2 regions of the Acerihabitans sp. genome follow, and region 1 is predicted to be linked to the other one. Evidence: predicted binding sites of a transcription regulator. Region 1 holds the regulator's gene; the other holds the start of a gene.
The links. Region 1 encodes ArgR, which controls arginine synthesis, uptake and breakdown. Its sites were predicted from a motif close to ANTGAATAAAAATACANT; they were not measured.
Positions count from the first base shown of each region.

Region 2: argF (ornithine carbamoyltransferase) is a predicted target of ArgR. The motif match lies at 3,531-3,548, and genes of this name have one in related genera.

Region 1 covers NZ_DASWOM010000041.1:18,069-27,862, forward strand. The annotation lists gene mpl (UDP-N-acetylmuramate:L-alanyl-gamma-D-glutamyl-meso-diaminopimelate ligase) at 1-280, shown strand, start outside; gene yhcN (peroxide/acid stress response protein YhcN) at 542-805, opposite strand; gene argR (transcriptional regulator ArgR) at 1,259-1,729, opposite strand; gene mdh (malate dehydrogenase) at 2,183-3,121, shown strand; gene VGC33_RS06790 (DNA-binding protein) at 3,638-4,021, shown strand; gene VGC33_RS06795 (helix-turn-helix domain-containing protein) at 4,070-4,333, opposite strand; gene VGC33_RS06800 (YfeC-like transcriptional regulator) at 4,488-4,922, shown strand; gene ispB (octaprenyl diphosphate synthase) at 4,977-5,948, opposite strand; gene rplU (50S ribosomal protein L21) at 6,206-6,517, shown strand; gene rpmA (50S ribosomal protein L27) at 6,533-6,793, shown strand; gene VGC33_RS06820 (DMT family transporter) at 6,915-7,895, shown strand; gene cgtA (Obg family GTPase CgtA) at 7,912-9,093, shown strand; gene dacB (serine-type D-Ala-D-Ala carboxypeptidase) at 9,224-9,794, opposite strand, start outside.
Region 2 covers NZ_DASWOM010000135.1:484-9,910, reverse strand. The annotation lists gene ridA (2-iminobutanoate/2-iminopropanoate deaminase) at 1-8, opposite strand, end outside; gene pyrI (aspartate carbamoyltransferase regulatory subunit) at 86-550, opposite strand; gene pyrB (aspartate carbamoyltransferase) at 562-1,497, opposite strand; gene VGC33_RS22110 (NanQ anomerase/TabA/YiaL family protein) at 1,876-2,343, shown strand; gene argF (ornithine carbamoyltransferase) at 2,491-3,498, opposite strand; gene rraB (ribonuclease E inhibitor RraB) at 3,675-4,136, shown strand; gene VGC33_RS22095 (GNAT family N-acetyltransferase) at 4,137-4,643, opposite strand; gene VGC33_RS22090 (valine--tRNA ligase) at 4,801-7,656, opposite strand; gene VGC33_RS22085 (DNA polymerase III subunit chi) at 7,670-8,119, opposite strand; gene pepA (leucyl aminopeptidase) at 8,205-9,427, opposite strand, start outside.

The DNA of each region.
Region 1 (9,794 bases):
GAAGATGGGATTGAATAAAAATGAGCTGGCGCCATCCCTGGGCCGGGCCGACGAGGTTTTTTTATTCCAGCCCCAGCATATTCCCTGGCAGGTGAGCGAAGTGGCCGAAGCGTGCGTGCAGCCGGCCCATTGGAGCGCTGATGTCGATACCCTGGTGGAAATGATTGTCAAAACCTCCCAACCCGGCGATTACATCCTGGTGATGAGCAACGGCGGATTCGGCGGCATTCATGAAAAACTGCTGGCGCAATTGAATCTCAAAGCCGGCATGGTGGCCTAGCAGCCGCGCAAGGCAAAAAAAAACCCCCGCAAGCGGGGGAAGGATCGTCGGATAGGACGACGAGAGGGAATCGGCAATTCGCGTCTTGGGTTATTACTGGACACAGGAATAACAGAGGGCGACGACGTTTTTGCCAGTGTGACTTTTGGCGTGAACTCTCTCTCTACTGCTTTATTAACGTCTGCAAATCATTGGCCCGGCCGCCTTCACCGCGCCGGCCTTTGGCCGGGCGAACATGTCGCGGCGCCGCCGTGTCGGCGCTTATTTATACAGCTCGGCCGTGGCGTGCCAGGTATCATTATCACGGGCTTCCGTGATGTGATAGGAGGTTGCGCCTTTGGCTTCGGCGGCCTGGTTCAGGGCCTGGTGAATATCGGAAGGCGCGCCCGCCTTGCCGGTTACGCTTACCGTGCCGAACGGCTGCAAGCCGCTGGCCTGTTCCTGCGAGATCGAATTCGCGGCGAAAGCGCCAAAGGACAAGGCTGACATTACGGTCATCAGTGAGACTGCGGTTTTAATTTTCATGTTATTACCTCTACATATTCTTGTGCGTAACGGTTTCATGCTGTTGTTTTTCGCCGGCGGTGCGCCGTCAACAGCCTGTGAAACGTGATGTGCATCACGAAGTAAAGTATACACTAGTAACGTGAGGTATTAATAGTTTGCTCATAATTTATTATGAAACTTTATTTGCGTTCTTTGCCATAATATAAGTAAAAGCTATTAAAATAGGTTAAAAAATATACAATTAATGTTAAATAATTGTAATTTCAAAGAGATGAAAGGTTTTAGCCAAACGTGCTGTCCGACGGGGCGCTTTTGGTGAAATCAGCCGCGGGGCATGTAAAACAAGGATTTCACACCGGCTTAACGCCACGGCGACGGCGTCCGTGGCGGTCGGAAAGGGGCCGGGCGATACAACGGCGATGAAAACCGCGGGCGATCGGCGGTTTCAGTTATAAGGCGCCAATCCCCAGCCTATAGCTCCTGATCGAACAGGATGAGTATGGCTTCGTAGAGTTGTTTAACGCTAAAGCCCTTGGCGGGTGTGGTAAAAATGGTATCGTCCCCGGCAATGGTGCCCAGAATGCCCTCGGACTTACCCAGGGAATCCAGCAGGCGGGCAATAAGCTGCGCGGCGCCGGGGCTGGTATGGATAACGATGACCGCGTCGTTATGATCGACATCCAGCACCAGGTTTTTCAGCGGGCTGCTGGTGGTGGGCACGCCCAGCTCCGCCGGCAGGCAATACACCATTTCCATTTTAGCGTTGCGGGTTCTCACCGCGCCAAATTTGGTTAGCATCCTTGATACCTTGGACTGATTTATATTTTCAAACCCCTGTTCTTGCAGCGCAAAAACAATCTCACCTTGGGAGCTGAATTTTTCTTCCTTAAGCAAGGCCTTAAAAGCTTTAACCAGTTCTTCTTGTTTTAGGTGGTTGCGCATATTTTCCCAAACCAGTAGCCGATATTGTAGTTTGAATTATGCATAAATTTGCATTTTTATGCAATAAAAATGCGATGTCGCCGCCTTATCAGCCAAATTGAGTCGGCAAAACGGTCAGCGTAGCAATATTTATTCAAATCAACCATGACCTGGCTCGCATATTTACTGGCATTAAAAAGTAAAGGGAATGTTATTAAAATGATGTTGTTTTGACCATTGCTGTCGGTGTAATGTGATCGATAACCACGGGTATTGAACGGCAGCGGCAGGCATTATCCGGTGAAGTCGTCCGGTATGGGAATAAGGCTGGAACTTATGGATAAGAAAGGGAAGTTAACGTGTCATTTCTCAAATTTGCGATCGCTGATTTGTTTTTACTCGTTTATGTCTCTATGATCATAACCAGATGATTTGACGGCATTTAATTTTTCCTATAATAATAAGGAGATTAGAATGAAAGTCGCAGTTCTCGGTGCAGCGGGTGGCATAGGACAGGCACTAGCCCTGTTGCTCAAAACCCAACTCCCCTCAGGTTCAGAACTCTCTCTCTATGATATCGCCCCCGTGACGCCCGGCGTGGCGGTCGACCTCAGCCATATTCCCACCGCGGTGAAGATCAAGGGCTTTAGCGGCGAAGACGCCACTCCCGCCCTGGCGGGCGCGGATATCGTGCTGATTTCCGCCGGCGTGGCGCGCAAGCCCGGCATGGACCGCGCCGATCTGTTCAACGTCAACGCGAGCATCGTACGCAACCTGATCAATCAGGTGGCGAAGGCTTGTCCCAGCGCGTTAATCGGCATCATTACCAATCCGGTCAACACCACGGTGGCGATCGCCGCTGAAGCGCTGGAGAAGGCCGGGGTGTATGACAAACGCAAACTGTTCGGTATCACCACGCTTGATATCATCCGTTCCAATACCTTTGTCGCCGAGCTGAAAGGCCTGCGGCCCGAGGACGTGGAAGTGCGTGTGATAGGCGGCCATTCCGGCGTCACTATCCTGCCGTTATTGTCCCAGGTTAAGGGCGTGAGCTTTAGCGAACAGGAAATTGCCGACCTCACCCGCCGCATCCAGAATGCCGGCACCGAAGTGGTGGAGGCGAAAGCCGGCGGGGGTTCAGCCACCTTATCCATGGGCCAGGCGGCGGCGCGGTTCGGCCTGTCGCTGGTGCGCGCCATGCAGGGTGAAGCCGGCGTGGTGGAATGCGCTTACGTTGAAGGCGATGGCGAATTTACCCGCTTCTTTGCCCAACCGCTGCTGTTGGGTAAGCAGGGCCTGGAGGAACGTCAATCCATCGGCACCTTGAGCGCCTTTGAACAACAGGCGCTGGAACAAATGAAGGATGTGCTGAAAAAAGATATCGAACTCGGGGAAAAATTCATCAATCAATAATGCGCAGGTAGCGGCCCCGTGCCCTGGAACCGGGGCCGGGCTGCCGTTACCCTTGGTTTCACCGCGCGCCGTCCCAGCGGCGTGCAAGCTGCTTTTGCCTGTGTATCCCCGCTGGTATTCCCTTCGGCTGCTTGCTCCCCATTCTGATGCCCTTTTAGCCCAGGCTTGGGCGGATATTTCCATCTGTTGCCGATTAGTCCCATCCGCTATTTCTGCAACCGCCAGCGGTTTTATTCTCGTCGTTCTTATAGTTCCTATATCAATCATTCTATTGATAAATATTGTTTATTTACAGTTTATGGGATAAAAACCAAGCGCGCTCTCATTTTTACATCCGTTGTGGCGTTTACTGCTTTTTTTGTGTTGTAATTGACGTAACGACACGCTGTAATCAGTTTAGTGCGCAAGCGGAGTTATAACGGAACCGCACCTGGATAAGACCGCTGGGTAATAAGGGTTTTACGGGTCTTACGCCATGGAGATTACGCAAGCTATTACCAGACAAGGAGGGAAACGATGTTACCAAAAAAGGAATGGATAGCCACCCATGAACTGATAGGCGTCGGCGGACTGCCTAAAACGCGCCAGGGGCTGAACCGGCGCGCGCGCGAAGAGGGCTGGCATAAAAGGCGCCGCGAAGGCGCCAGGGGAAAGGCCCTGGAATATGCTTGGCAAAGCTTGCCCGAGACGGTTAAAAAAACGCTGTCGCTTCGTTCCAATATGGCTGAATACCGGGCTGCGCCGCAGGAGCCGTCTTCCACCTGGCTGGAAATACACCGGCAGCTCTCAAGCGAGGAACGCGACTTTGTCGTGTCGTTTATATTAAGGGAAGGCGTTTTAAACCTGCTAAAACGCCTGGATTATCCCGATGAGTCCCTGGCGGAACTCAATCGGGAGTAGGAGGGAAAGGCCGGCGCGCCCGAGGGCCGTGCCGGCCGGGTTGACCTGTCAGCGCGAGCGGATCAGGCTTTTCCTGTCGACGAGTTGATACGTTTTCGCATCAATGTAACGGCTGGGCCATATCTCCAGCGGGTGAATGCCCAAGGCATCCCCTATCAGCCATTCGCCTTTCGGCCAAGGGCGGGTCATGGCGTTCGCCAGCGTCGACGAAGACAAACCCGCGCCCCGAGAGACGGCCGCTAGCGTGGTGCCGCGTTTACGCAACGCTGCGATGATATCGGCGGGGTGCCAGTCTTTTATCCTTTCGTTCATATCTTGATCCCTTGCGGCCTCACTGGGGGTAATTGATGTACTAGTTAACATATGCAAGCTACCCGTGGTTGATTTCACTTTGTAACCGGAAAATTTATAGCACATTTTTTCCTAAAGCTTTTCTACCATTTTCTCAATGATGTCAAGATTTGCTATGGACGTCCCTTTTTGGAATGCAAAAGATATGAAAACAGCTTGGTACAAGACCTGTGAACTCATTGGTGTAGCTAAGCTTCCGGGCACCCGACAGGGCATTACCGCACGCGCCCGTCGGGAAAACTGGACCAGTCGCCGGGTAATCGGCGTGCAGGGTAAAGGCCTGGAATTTGCTCTTGAGAGTTTACCACTCGATGTCCAACAGGAGTTAACCAGAAGACAAATTCAGGAAAATTTTATTGCCGAATACGGTGGCGAATATCGTCTTAATTCCGCGCGCAAGGCGGCGGAACCGGAAAAAGACCCGTTGGCGGCATGGATGGCCATCTATCAGCAGTTTCAGCCCGAGGAGCGGGATGAAGTCATCAGCCTGTTGCTGCGCGAGGGGATAACGGGATTTATGGCGCGCCTGGGCATAAATCCCGGGCGCTGATGACGAGGGGCGATGGGTTGGACGCCGGCTGTGCCGCCTTCGGCCGCCGGTTTCCTAAAAATGCCGCTGCACCGCCAGATGCGCCAGGCTTTCCAGGGCCTGGCGAAACGGCGTCGGCGCCAGGCAGGCGAGGCAGCTGATGGCGTTATCCGCTTCGGCTTCCGCCCGTTGCCGGGTGTACTCGAGGGAACCGCATTGATGCATGGTTTCCAACACCGCCTCAAGCAGATGGCGGCCGTTGCCCTTTATAATCGCTTCGCGGATCATCGCCGCCTGCTGCGCATTGCCATTGCGCATGGCATGCAGCAACGGCAGGGTAGGCTTGCCTTCATTCAAATCGTCGCCGGTATTTTTACCCAGGGTTACGTCGTCGGCCCCGTAGTCCAGCAGATCGTCGATAAGTTGAAAAGCGGTGCCCAGGTAACGGCCATAGTCGCGCAGCGCGTTTTCCTGTTCGGGGGTGGCGCCGGCCAGGATGGCTGAGGATTGCGACGCCGCCTCGAACAGGCGGGCGGTCTTGCTGTAAATCACCCGCATGTAGCTCTCGATGGTGATATCGGGATCGTTGCAGTTCATCAATTGCAATACTTCGCCTTCGGCAATGACGTTAACCGCCTCCGCCATCAGCGCCAGGACCCGCAGCGATTCAAGGCCGGTCATCATCTGGAAGGCGCGGGTGTAGATAAAATCCCCGACCAGGACGCTGGCGGCATTGCCGAATGCCGCGTTGGCCGTGGCCTTGCCGCGCCGCATGTCGGATTCGTCAACCACGTCGTCATGCAGTAAGGTGGCGGTATGGATAAATTCTATCAGCGCCGCCACGGTGACATGCTTGTCGCCCTCGTAGTGCAACGCCCTGGCCGCCAGAACGGCAATCATCGGACGGATACGCTTGCCCCCGCCGCTGATGATGTAGTGGCCAAGCTGATTGATGAGCGCGGCCTCGGAGTTCAGCTGCTCGAGAATAATCGCGTTGACGTCCGCCATATCATGTGCGGTAAGTTCGGTAATTTGATCAAGGTTCATTATTGTCTTTAGGCTTTATTTTAACCGTTAGATAGTAACGCTGCTCATGGAGCCAGATGGCAGAAACTGTGTTACTGATTGTACTTGAAAAACGCCAGAGATAAATGCCGGCGAAGAAACTGCGCTTTTTTCGCGTCCTGTATGTATTCTGCACTTGTCATAGGGCGCTTTTTTGCGTAGAATTCGCGCCCTATTGTGAATATTTATAGCGCACTGTGGACGAATCCAAGTTGAGTGCGCGGAAAGCGGAGTTTTTTATGTACGCGGTTTTCCAAAGTGGTGGTAAACAACACCGGGTCAGCGAAGGTCAGACTGTTCGCCTTGAAAAGCTGGACATTGCAACGGGCGAAACCGTTGAGTTCGACCAGGTGATGATGATTGCCAACGGTGATGACATTCAGATCGGCGTTCCTTTCGTCAATGGCGGAAAGATTCAAGCTGAAGTAGTTGCCCATGGTCGCGGCGATAAAGTGACGATCGTTAAATTTCGTCGCCGTAAGCACTATCGTAAGCAACAAGGCCATCGTCAGTGGTTCACTGACGTGAAAATTACCGGTATCGGCGCCTAACAGGGGAGCACACTCATGGCACACAAAAAGGCTGGCGGCTCGACTCGTAACGGTCGCGACTCAGAAAGTAAACGCCTGGGCGTCAAACGCTTCGGCGGCGAAGCTGTTTTAGCAGGCAGCATCATCGTTCGCCAGCGTGGAACTAAATTCCACCCCGGCACCAACGTTGGTTGCGGTAAAGACCACACTCTGTTTGCTTTGGCTACTGGTAAAATCCAGTTCGAAATTAAAGGACCAAAGAACCGTAAGTTTGTCAGCATTGTAGCCGCTGAATAACTTTTCCGTTCTTTGCTGGCTGCGGTTCCGATAGCCCCTTCCAGATAACAGAGCCAAGCCCCGCAATTCTAGCGGGGCTTTTTACTTTTCTTTCCGGCCAATTTCGCGTTTAAGACTCATGATGACAAATCAGCAGGCGGGACAGCAAGCAGGAATGGGCATCATTCTGGCGCTCACCACCGCAATGTGCTGGGGGGCGTTGCCCATCGCCATGAAACAGGTGCTCACCGACATGGAGCCGTATACCGTGGTGTGGTATCGATTCATCATGGCTGGTATCGGCCTGGCCGTCATCCTGGCGCCGCGCGGCCAGCTACCGCCGCTCAAGCTGTTTTTGCGCTGGCGCTGGCTGATGATGCTGGTCATCGCCACCGCGGGTTTGCTGGGCAACTTTATTTTTTTCAGCTCCTCGCTGCAATACCTTAGCCCGACCGCCTCGCAGGTTATCGGTCAGCTCTCGCCGGTGGGCATGATGTTCGCCAGCGTGCTGATCCTGAAGGAACGCATGCGCGGCACCCAGGTTATCGGGGCGATGATGCTGATATGCGGCCTGCTGATGTTTTTCAATACCAGCCTGCTTGAAATCTTTACCCGGCTGACCGACTACACCCTGGGGGTGATTCTGGGGGTGTGCGCGGCGACGGTCTGGGTCTGTTACGGTGTGGCGCAAAAGGTTCTGCTGCGCCGGCTGGCCTCACAACAGATCCTGTTTTTGCTGTATGTTTTGTGTACAATAGCATTATCCGCCGTGGCCAGACCCGCGACGATAATGCATTTGAGCTCCTGGCAGGTCGCCTGCCTGGTGTTTTGCGGTGCCAATACATTGATTGGCTACGGCGCGCTGGCGGAAGCCATGGCGCGCTGGCAGGCGGCGCAGGTCAGCGCTATCGTCACCCTGACGCCCCTGTTCACCCTGCTTTTTTCAGATTTACTGTCACTCGCCTGGCCGGATTATTTCACCGCTCCGCCGCTGAATATCATCGGTTATCTGGGCGCGTTTGTGGTGGTGGCGGGTGCGATGTTTTCTGCGGCGGGCCATCGGCTCTTGCCCGCGCGGACCAAAACAAAACCGGCGCTGCCCATTCGGCCGCCCGGCAAATGAATTACGGAGAGTTCCCATGAAGTTTGTAGATGAGGCCGCCATCGTGGTGGTTGCGGGCGACGGCGGCAACGGTTGCGTCAGTTTCCGGCGGGAGAAATATATTCCTAACGGCGGTCCGGACGGCGGAGACGGCGGCGACGGCGGCGATGTTTATCTGCTGGCGGACCGGAACCTGAATACCCTGATCGATTATCGCTTCGAGAAATCCTTTCGCGCCGAACGCGGGCAAAACGGTCAAAGCCGGGATTGCACCGGCAAACGCGGCAAGGACATCACCATCAAAGTTCCGGTGGGCACGCGTATTCTCGACCAGGGCACCGGTGAAACCATGGCCGACATGACCCGCCATGAGCAACGCGTCATGGTGGCGAAAGGCGGTTTCCACGGCTTGGGCAACGCGCGCTTTAAATCTTCCATTAACCGCGCGCCGCGCCAGAAAACCGACGGCACCAAGGGCGAAAACCGCGAACTGCAGCTTGAGCTGCTGCTGCTGGCCGATGTTGGCATGCTGGGGTTGCCCAACGCCGGCAAATCGACCTTTATCCGCGCGGTATCCGCCGCCAAACCCAAGGTGGCCGACTATCCCTTCACCACCCTGGTGCCGAGCCTCGGCGTGGTGCGCATGGATAACGAGCAGAGTTTTGTGGTCGCCGATATCCCGGGCCTGATTGAAGGCGCGTCCGAAGGCGCCGGCCTGGGTATTCGTTTCCTTAAACATCTGGAGCGCTGCCGGGTACTGCTGCATCTGATCGATCTCGCGCCCATCGACGAGTCGGATCCGATCGAGAACGCCAGGATCATCGTCAAAGAGCTGGAGCGCTACAATGAAAAGCTGGCGGCCAAGCCGCGCTGGCTGGTATTCAACAAAGTCGATCTGCTGGACGCCGAAGAAGCGGACCGCCGGGCCAAGGCCATCGCCGAGGCGCTCGGCTGGCAGGAACAGTTCTACATCATTTCCGCCGCCAGCCGCCAGGGCGTGAAAGCGCTGTGCTGGGACGTCATGGCCTTTATCAACGAACATCCCCACGATCTGCCGGCCGAAGAGGCCGCCGCCCCGGTCAAGGTTGAGTTTATGTGGGACGATTATCATCGTGAGCAACTGGAAAAAACCGAAATCGTCGCTGAAGACGACGATTTGGACGATGATGACTGGGATGAAGATGATGAAGAAGGCGTGGAATTCGTCTATCACCGCTGACGCGCCCACACCGCCGCTCACGGCCCGCATCGGGATAAGGCGACCTATCCCGCCCGATCGGGCTTGAACGCCGTTATGACGCCCCTGTCGCAGTTTGCGTGGGGGCGTTTTTTTATTAGCGGCGCGTCAATTAATTGTTTTGGTAAATATCTTTATACAAGCGGCTTTCAAAACGCACCAGGGGAATGCGCCTGGCCTTTTGATCCTCGGGCGGCACCGCGTATCCCGAGAGATACTGCACAAAGGCCATGCGCTGCCCGCTTGCGGTGGTAATAAAGCCCGCCAGGTTATAGACCCCCTGCAGCGAGCCGGTTTTGGCGGACACCTTGCCGTCCACGCCCGCCTCATGCAAGCCGGCGCGATACATCAGCGTGCCGTCGTAGCCCGCCAGCGGCAGCATGGAGATAAAGTCCAGTGTCTGATCGTGCTGGCCGATGTACTGCAGCACCTGCATCATGGTGGCCGGCGAGATAAGGTCGTGGCGCGATAGGCCGGAACCGTCCACGATAATGGTATTGCCCAAATCGATGCCGGCCTGCTGGCGCAGGATTTGCCTTACCGCGTCCGAGCCGGCGCGCCAGGTACCGGGCACCTTGAGGCGCTCGCGGCCGATGGTGCGAAACACCGTATCGGCAATCATGTTATCGGATTTTTTCAGCATCACCCGCAGCAAATCATGTAGCGGCGCCGAATACGTCTGG
Region 2 (9,427 bases), on a different contig from region 1:
CGGGACATGCTGGCTCCTGGTGTTGAGAGGCGAAAGAGAAAAGCGTCGCCGGTCATTATAAAGATTAAACCGGCGTATGCCCAGCTCAGGCGTTCTGGATAACCGCCTGATGCTCGAATTCTTTTTCACAATATTTGCATTTCAAATGCACCTGGCCGTCGCGGCTTTTCACCGTAAAACCCGAGGCCACCGGCTCGCTGCGGCTAATGCAGTTGCTGTTGGGACAGGTCAGCACGCCGTCGATCCGATCCGGTAGCGTAAGGGTCAGCTTGCGCACCACTTCATAGTTATCGATGCGATTGACGGTGGCGTGCGGGGCGTACATCGCCAACTGGTTCGCCTGCTGTTCGGTAAGGAATACGTTCTCGATCTTGATGAGATCTTTTTTCCCCAATTGGTTCGACGGCAGGTTCAGCCCGATGGTTATACGCTGATCGGTGGCGGTCAGCTTAAACAGCGTCAGCAGCTTAAAACCCACCTGCGCCGGGATATGGTCAATCACCGTGCCGCGATTGATTGCCTCGACCTGCAATTTATTATCCTGAGTCATCATCTTTCCCCTTAACCCGCCGGTTGCTCGTTTAACACCAGGGACAATAACGCCTGGCGCGCGAATATGCCGTTGCCGGCCTGCTGGAAATAATACGCGTAAGGCGTGTCGTCCACCTCATGGGCGATTTCATCCACTCTGGGCAGCGGATGCAGCACCTTGAGATTATCGCGCGCCTTCAGCAAATCCACGGCGCGCAGCACAAACTGGGCCTTGACGTTGGCATACTCCGAGGGGTCCAGCCGTTCTTTTTGCACCCGGGTCATATAGAGTATATCCAACTGCGGCATCACCTCCTCAATGGTGGCGTGCACGCTGTATCCGATGCCTTTTTCCGCCAGCATCGTCAGGATATAGGCGGGCATCGCCAGCGCCTGCGGGGCGATAAGGAAAAAATGGTTGCCCTCGAACTTGGCCAGCGCCTGGGTCAGGGAATGGACGGTACGGCCGTACTTCAGATCGCCGACCATCGCCACGTTGAGGTTGTTCAACCGTCCCTGGGTTTCCTGAATGGTAAACAGGTCGAGCAGCGTCTGGGTCGGGTGCTGGTTGGCGCCGTCGCCGGCGTTGAGGATGGGCACGCCGCCGGAGAATTCGGTGGCAAGCCTTGCCGCGCCCTCCTGCGGATGGCGCATGACGATGGCGTCGACGTAGGTGCTGATGACCGAAATGGTATCCGCCAGGGTTTCGCCCTTTTTGCCAAGCGACGTGTTGCCGGCGTCGGAGAATCCCACCACCGAGGCGCCCAGGCGATGGATGGCGGTTTCAAACGACAGTCTGGTGCGGGTGGAGGCCTCGAAAAAACAGCTGGCCACCACTTTATGCTTTAGCAGCTCCGGCCGCGGACGGGCCTTCAGGCCGGCTGCGCTGCGCAGTACCAGCTCCAGTTCCTCGCGGTTAAGGTCATTGATGGAAATGATGTGTTTTTGATAAAGGGGGTTAGCCATGTATTTCCTCCTTACGAGTGTCGTTGACGCCGGCCTTGCGCAAGTGTAGGCCGCGGTCCGGGATTGCGCGCAAAAAAAAGCCCCTCAACGAGGGGCCTGATACGAATAGATAAAAACGGGCAACGGGAGCGGCAGCTGCCCGCCAGCGGGCAGGTGGAAATAGTCATAGGCATCGAAAATTACGCAGCTGTTCATTAATCCTCCCGGTAAACTGCCCGGAATTATACTCGCGTGCCGGCACACTTCAAGCGGCAAGAGGTCGATATTTCTGAATAAGCAAACGATTGGCTTGCTAATCAAAATAAGTGTTAAATAACTCTCCTTTTTCGCGCGCCATCTGTTTTACAATGAAACGTTATTTCATTTTAAGGAAAAATTATGATCACCGGTAATATCCACCACTTAGATCTTGTGCCCTACCTGCCCGCCAAGCTGCGTGAAGCCATCGAGTACGTCAAACAACACATTACCCATGAGACGCCGCTGGGCAAGCATGATATCGAAGGCAACCGGGTATTTGTCCTGATTTCCAACGACAGCACCGATCTGCTGGAGAAGCGTCGCGCCGAGTTCCACGCAAAATATCTGGATATCCAGATCGTGCTGGACGGCGTGGAAGGGATGACCTTCAGCAACCTGCCGGCCGGCAAGACCGATATCGACTCGCTGGCGGATAAGGATATCGCCTTCCTGGCCGCGGGCGAACAGGAAAAACAGTTCGTGATGCAGGCGGGCGATTTTGTGGTCTATTACCCCGGCGAAGTGCATAAACCGCTGTGCGCGGTCGGCGCGCCGGCCCACGTGCGCAAAGCGGTGGTAAAAATCGATACCGCGTTGGTCCGCTAATAAAACAACCGTGCGGCATGACAGCGCATGCGTACCTGCGCTTGAGGTGGGACTGAGGGGAAGAAAAGCGTCATTCCGCGCTTTACCCTTTTATCCCGCCACGCCGGCTTAAGCTGCCTGTGCGGGCGGGCCGGCAATCCCATTCGCCTAGTCTTGCGCCAGCGTGGCCACCATCACCGCTTTAATGGTATGCAGCCGGTTTTCCGCCTGATCGAACACCACGCTGTGCGCCGATTCAAATACCTCGTCGGTCACTTCCATGCCGCCGGCCAGGTCATACTGTTGGGCCATCTGTTTGCCTACCCCGGTCTGGTCGTCATGGAACGCGGGCAGACAGTGCAGGAATTTTACCTGCGGGTTGCCGGTCAGCCGGATCATCGCCATATTGACCTGATAGGGACGCAGCAGGGCGATGCGCTCGCCCCAGATGGCTTTGTCCTCGCCCATGGAAACCCACACGTCGGTGTAGATAAAATCCACGCCCCGCACACCCGCCGCGATTTCCTCGGTCAGGGTAATATCGCCGCCGCGCTGCCGCGCCAGTTCACGACACCTGGCCACCAGTTGCTTATCCGGCCAACAGGCGCTGGGCGCCACCAGGCGTAAATCCAGTCCGGTCAGCGCCGCCGCTTCCAGCATGCTGTTGCCCATATTGTTACGGGCATCCCCGACATACGCGAACGCCATTTGCGCCAAGGTTTTTTGCGGCAAATGTTCCTGCATGGTCAGCAGATCGGCCAGTAACTGGGTGGGGTGGAATTCGGTGGTTAAGCCGTTCCACACCGGCACGCCGGCATAATGCGCCAGTGTCTCGACGATCTCCTGACCGTAGCCGCGATATTGAATGCCGTCATACAGGCGGCCCAGCACCCGGGCGGTATCCTTAATCGATTCCTTATGGCCTATCTGGCTACCGCTCGGGCCAAGGTAGGTCACGCGCGCGCCCTGATCGAAGGCGGCAACTTCGAAAGAGCAGCGGGTACGGGTCGAGTCTTTTTCGAAGATGAGCGCGATATTCTTGCCCACCAGGCGCGGCTTTTCCCGCCCGGACTGTTTTTCCCGCTTCAGGCTGGCGGCCAGCGCCAGTAATTCATGGATCTCATCGGGGGTGAAATCCAATAATTTCAGGAAATGACGGTGATAGAACTGACTCATATGCAGCGTTCTCCAATCTCAATCAAATGTAAATTGAATTTAAATTCACTTTATATGTATGAATATTCAATTTCAAGTGTTGATATCAATTCTTTCATGTTTAAGCTGGAGCCTTATCCCCGGCTGTGGGAAAATGGGTACCTAACAGGCCGATAGACGCATTGAGGATTGAGGGCATGGCACATCAATTTCTGGAAGAGCAGCGTGACGAAACACGTTTGATTATCGAAGAGCTGCTGGAAGATGGAAGCGACCCGGAAGCGCTTTACACCATCGAGCACCATCTCTCCGCCGAGAATTTCGATACGCTGGAAAAAGCCGCGGTCGAAGCCTTCAAGCTGGGCTATGAAGTCACCGATGCCGAGGAATTGGAGGTCGAAGACGGCTCGGTGTTGATGTGCTGCGACGCCATAAGCGAAATCGCCCTCAACGCGGATCTTATCGACACCCAGGTCGAACAGCTGTTTACCCTGGCCGAGCGCCTGGGCGTCAACTATGACGGTTGGGGCACCTACTTTGAAGATGGGGAAGACGGCGAAGACGATGAAGAGGACGGGGAAGGCGAAGACGGCGTGGACGGTTCCGCTACGCCGGTTCGCGGCCTGCTCGACCAGGATGACAACGGCACCCGCCACTGATCAGCCAAGAGGCTTGAGCATCGTCACTTCGCAATCCACATGTCCGGTATGGCCCATCGGGCCGTCGATATGGACAAACCCCAGCCGCTCATACAGCGATATGGCCCGCGTCAGGGCGGCGGTGGTTTCCAGGTAGCAATGGGTAAACCCCTGGCCGCGCGCGAAGTCCAGCGCCTTGACTGCCAGCTCATGGGCCAGGCCGCGCCCGCGCAGGACCGACAAAAAATACATCTTTTGCAGTTCACAGATATCCGCGCGCGCGCCGGCCAGGGGCGCGATGCCGCCGCCGCCGGCAATCCTGCCCTCAAACTCAATCACCCAGTATGCGCTCTTGGGCTGGCTATAGAGCTGGTACAGGTTATCCAGGTTCGGGTCGGAGACGGTATAGCCCTTATCCGCCGTCAGGCCGAACTCGGCCGATACCTGGCGAATGACGTCGGCAATGGCATGATTATCTTCCGGCGTAATGGGTCGCACCAGAATATTGACTGAAGTAGCTGTGGACATCGTCATTACCCAAAAAAAGAAAAATACACGAAAGTTTTGGCTTTATTGTTATGAGTAATAGCATCGCCGGTGCCGACGATGCAAACAAATTAAACGGATGTTAAACATCTACACTGCTTTGGCAGCAAACGCCCGAATGTTAAACACCCGTCTTCTTTTACAAATTGGCGATGGTCGCCTGCTGTTCCAGCAGCTTGGCCCTGGCGTCGGCATAACCCGCCAGTTTTTCCCGCTCTTTCGCCACCACCGCTTCCGGCGCCCGGGCGACGAATCCCTCATTGGACAGCTTGCTCTCGATGCGTCCGATCTCGGTGTCGATCTTCAGCACTTCATTGGCCAGCCGGTCCAGCTCCAGGGCCTTGTCGATAATGCCCGCCATGGGGATCAGCAGTTCGCCTTCCTCCACCAGCTTGACGATGGAAACCGGGCCTTTCTCGCCGTCCGCCAGGATATCCAGGCTCTGCAGCCGCGCCAGCGTCTGGATAAAGCTCCGGTTATCCGCAATTCGCCGGCGGGTCAGCGCGGTGGCGCCGCGCACCAGCACATCCAGCGGTTTGCCGGGGGCGATATTCATCTCGTTGCGAATGGCGCGCACGCCGATGACCAGCTGTTTAATCCACTCCACGTCCGCCAGCGCCTGCGCGTCGTCAAGCCCGGCGTCAAACCGCGGGAAGGCTTGCAGCATCAGGGTATCGTCGGTAATGCCCTTGAGCGCTTTCACCCGTTGCCAGATGGTTTCGGTAATAAACGGCACGATAGGATGCGCCAGGCGCAGCAAACCTTCCAGCACGTCCACCAGCGTATGGCGGGTGCCGCGCAGCTCGGTTTCGCCGCCGCCGGTCATTACCGGTTTAGTCAGCTCCAGATACCAGTCGCAGAACTGATTCCAGGTAAAGTCATACAGAATATTGGCGGCCATATCAAAACGGTAGCCGTCGAGCGCGTCGCGATAGGCTTTCACCGTGCGGTTGAATTCCGCCAGGATCCAGCGATCCGCCAGGGACAGGCTCATCTCGCCGCCATGCTGGCCGCAATCCTTATCTTCGGTATTCATCAGCACAAAGCGGCTGGCGTTCCACAGCTTATTACAAAAGTTGCGATAGCCTTCCAGGCGCTTCATATCCCAGTTGATATCGCGCCCGGTGGAGGCCAGCGCCGCCAGGGTAAAGCGCAGCGCATCGGTGCCGTGCGGCTCGATGCCCTGCGGGAACTGCTTTTCGGTGCGCTTGCGGATTTTGTCCGCCAGCTGCGGCTGCATCATGTTGCCGGTGCGCTTCTCAATCAGCGCCGGCAGCGAAATGCCGTCCACCATGTCCAGCGGGTCGATAACGTTGCCTTTGGATTTCGACATCTTCTGGCCTTCGTCGTCGCGGATTAAGCCGGTCATATACACGGTCTTGAACGGCACCTGCGGGCGCCCCTGTTCATCCTTGACGAAATGCATGGTCAGCATGATCATGCGGGCAATCCAGAAGAAGATAATGTCAAAGCCGCTCACCAGCACGCTGGTGGGGTGGAAGGTCTTCAGCGCCTCGGTCGGCTCCGGCCAGCCCAGGGTGGAAAAGGTCCATAATCCCGAGGAGAACCAGGTATCCAGCACATCCTCGTCCTGGCGCAGCGCCATCGAGGCATCAAGACCGTTTTCACGGCGCACCTCGGCCTCGTCGCGCCCGACATAGACCTTGCCGGCGGCGTCGTACCAGGCCGGGATGCGATGTCCCCACCACAGCTGGCGGGAAATGCACCAGTCCTGGATATCGCGCATCCAGCTGAAATACATATTTTCATACTGCTTGGGCACAAAGCGGATGTCATCATTTTCCACCGCCTCGATGGCCACTTTCGCCAGCGGCGCGGTGCGCACATACCACTGGTCGGTCAGCATGGGCTCAATCACCACGCCGCCGCGATCGCCATAAGGCACGGTCAGGGCATGGGGTTTGATCTCGTCCAGCAGGCCCAGGGCGTCGAAGGCGGCGACCACCGCCTTGCGGGCGGCGAAGCGTTCCAGGTTGCGGAACTGCGCCGGGATCTCGCCGCTCCAGGCCTCGCTTGCCTCGCCGAGGGTATCGAATACCTCCGCCCGTTCGCGGATATCGCCATCCAGGGTCAGGATATTGATCATCGGCAGGCCGTGGCGCTTGCCGACCTCATAGTCGTTGAAATCATGGGCCGGAGTGATCTTCACGCAGCCGGTGCCCTTGGTCATATCGGCATGTTCGTCGCCGAGAATGGGGATACGGCGGCCGACCAGCGGCAACAGCACGTATTTGCCAATCAGGTCCTTATAACGCGGATCCGCGGGATTGACCGCCACGCCGGTATCGCCCAGCATGGTCTCCGGGCGGGTGGTGGCCACCACCAGATAATCCAGCCCGTCGGCGGTTTTGGCGCCGTCGGCCAGCGGATAGCGCAAATGCCACATCGACCCCTGGGATTCGCGGTTTTCCACTTCCAGATCGGAAATGGCGGTGCGCAGTTTTGGATCCCAGTTCACCAGGCGCTTGCCGCGATAAATCAAATCCTGCTTAAACAGCTGGACGAACACTTCCTTCACCGCGTCGGACAGCCCTGCGTCCATGGTAAAACGCTCGCGCTCCCAATCCACCGAGGCGCCCAGGCGGCGCATCTGGCGGGTAATGGTGCCGCCGGATTCCGCCTTCCACTGCCAGATTTTTTCGATAAAGGCGTCGCGGCCGTAATCGTGGCGGGTCTTGCCCTCCTCGGCGGCGATTTTACGCTCCACCACCATCTGCGTGGCGATGCCCGCATGATCGGTCCCCACCTGCCACAGGGTGTTTTTGCCCTGCATGCGCTGGTATCGCACGATAATGTCCATAATGGTCTGCTGAAAGGCATGACCCATATGCAGGCTGCCGGTCACGTTCGGCGGCGGGATCATGATGCAGAAGCTTTCTTTGCTGGTATCGTTATGCGGCTTGAAATAGCCCTGTTTTTCCCAGTGCTCGTACAGCGGCTGCTCGATATCGTGCGGGTTATATGTCTTTTCCATTATGCGTCGTATTTCACTGCGTTGGCGGCGTGGCCGTGGTCAATTGGAAGCCGACGCTGCGATAGGCTTTATACCGGTCGCGCGCCAACTGTTTTAATGCGTCTTCGTCCGGGACGAAGTCTATCACTTCATGAAAAGCGGAGGCAAAATCCGCGCACTGCGGCAGCAGGCTTATCAGCAGCTCGCGCGGCGCGTTGCCGCGGCGCTTCGGCCAGCACAGTTCCACCGGCGCGCCATAGCGCGGCCCCTCGCCCGCCAGGTTATGCGGGACAAAGGCGGCCGGATCCCGCTGCCACAAGGCTTCATCCAGCTTCAGCGCCTGATCCTCATCGCCGCAGGCTATCAGCACCCTTTTGCCGGCGCGCCAGTGGAGCGCCGCCAGATCGCAGGCAAGGCGTTCCACGGCGCTAAGTCCGTCCTGGAGATCCTGCCGGTCGAGAAGATAAAAGGTGGCGCTTTTCATGTACCCTTTTTATTAAGCCTGAGAGGGGATGGCGGAAAAAATAACGGGCGGCCTGGGCCACCCGGTAAGTTTACCTTTTTTAGGCCTATTCGTCACCGTTGAGACCCGAGCGATTGAGCAGAAACTGCGCCAGCATGGAAACCGGACGCCCGGTGGCGCCTTTGGCCTTGCCCGAACGCCAGGCGGTGCCGGCGATATCCAGGTGCGCCCAGCTGTATTTGCGGGCGAACCGGGACAGGAAGCAGCCGGCGGTAATGGCGCCGCCCGGACGGCCGCCGATATTGGCCATATCGGCAAAATTGGACTCCAGCTGTTCCTGGAACTCGTCCCCCAAGGGCAGGCGCCAGGCGCGATCGCCCGATTGCTCGGCGGCGGCGATAAGCTCGTGGGCCAGCGGATTATGGTTGGACATCAGCCCGGTCAGGTGATGGCCCAGCGCGATAACGCAGGCGCCGGTCAGGGTGGCGACGTCAATCACCAGCTCCGGGTCGAAACGCTCGACATAGGTCAGCGCGTCGCACAACACCAGTCGGCCTTCGGCGTCGGTGTTCAGCACTTCCACCGTCTGGCCGGACAGGGTGGTCAACACGTCGCCGGGACGGAAAGACCGGCCGTCGACCATATTCTCGCAACCCGCCAGCACGCCCACCAGGTTCAGCGGCAGGCTCAACTCCAGCGCCATGCGCATCACGCCGTAAACCGTGGCGGCGCCGCACATATCGTATTTCATCTCGTCCATGCTGTCGGCGGGCTTGATGGAGATGCCGCCGGCATCAAAGGTCAATCCCTTGCCCACCAGCACAATCGGACGCGCCTCCGGGTCCGGATTGCCTTTATATTCGATAACCGACATCAGCGATTCGTTTTGCGAACCCTGGCCGACCGCCAGGTAGGCGTTCATGCCCAGCTCTTTCATCTGCTGTTCGCCGATAACGCGGGTGGTGGTGGTCTTGCCGTATTTATCCGCCAACTGGCGCGCCTGGGATGCCAGGTAGGCCGGATTGCAGATATTAGGCGGCATATTGCCCAGGTCCTTGGCGGCCTTGATGCCGGAGGCAATGGCCAGGCCGTGCTGGATGGCGCGTTCGCCGCCGGTCAGCTCGCGGCGGGTGGGAACGTTGAACACCATCTTGCGCAGCGGCCGGCGCGGTTCGGCCTTATTGCTTTTCAACTGGTCGAAGGTATATAGCGACTCTTTGGAGGTTTCCACCGCCTGGCGCACTTTCCAGTAGGTATTACGTCCCTTGACATGCAGCTCGGTCAAAAAGCACACGGCTTCCATTGACCCGGTGTCATTCAACGTATTAA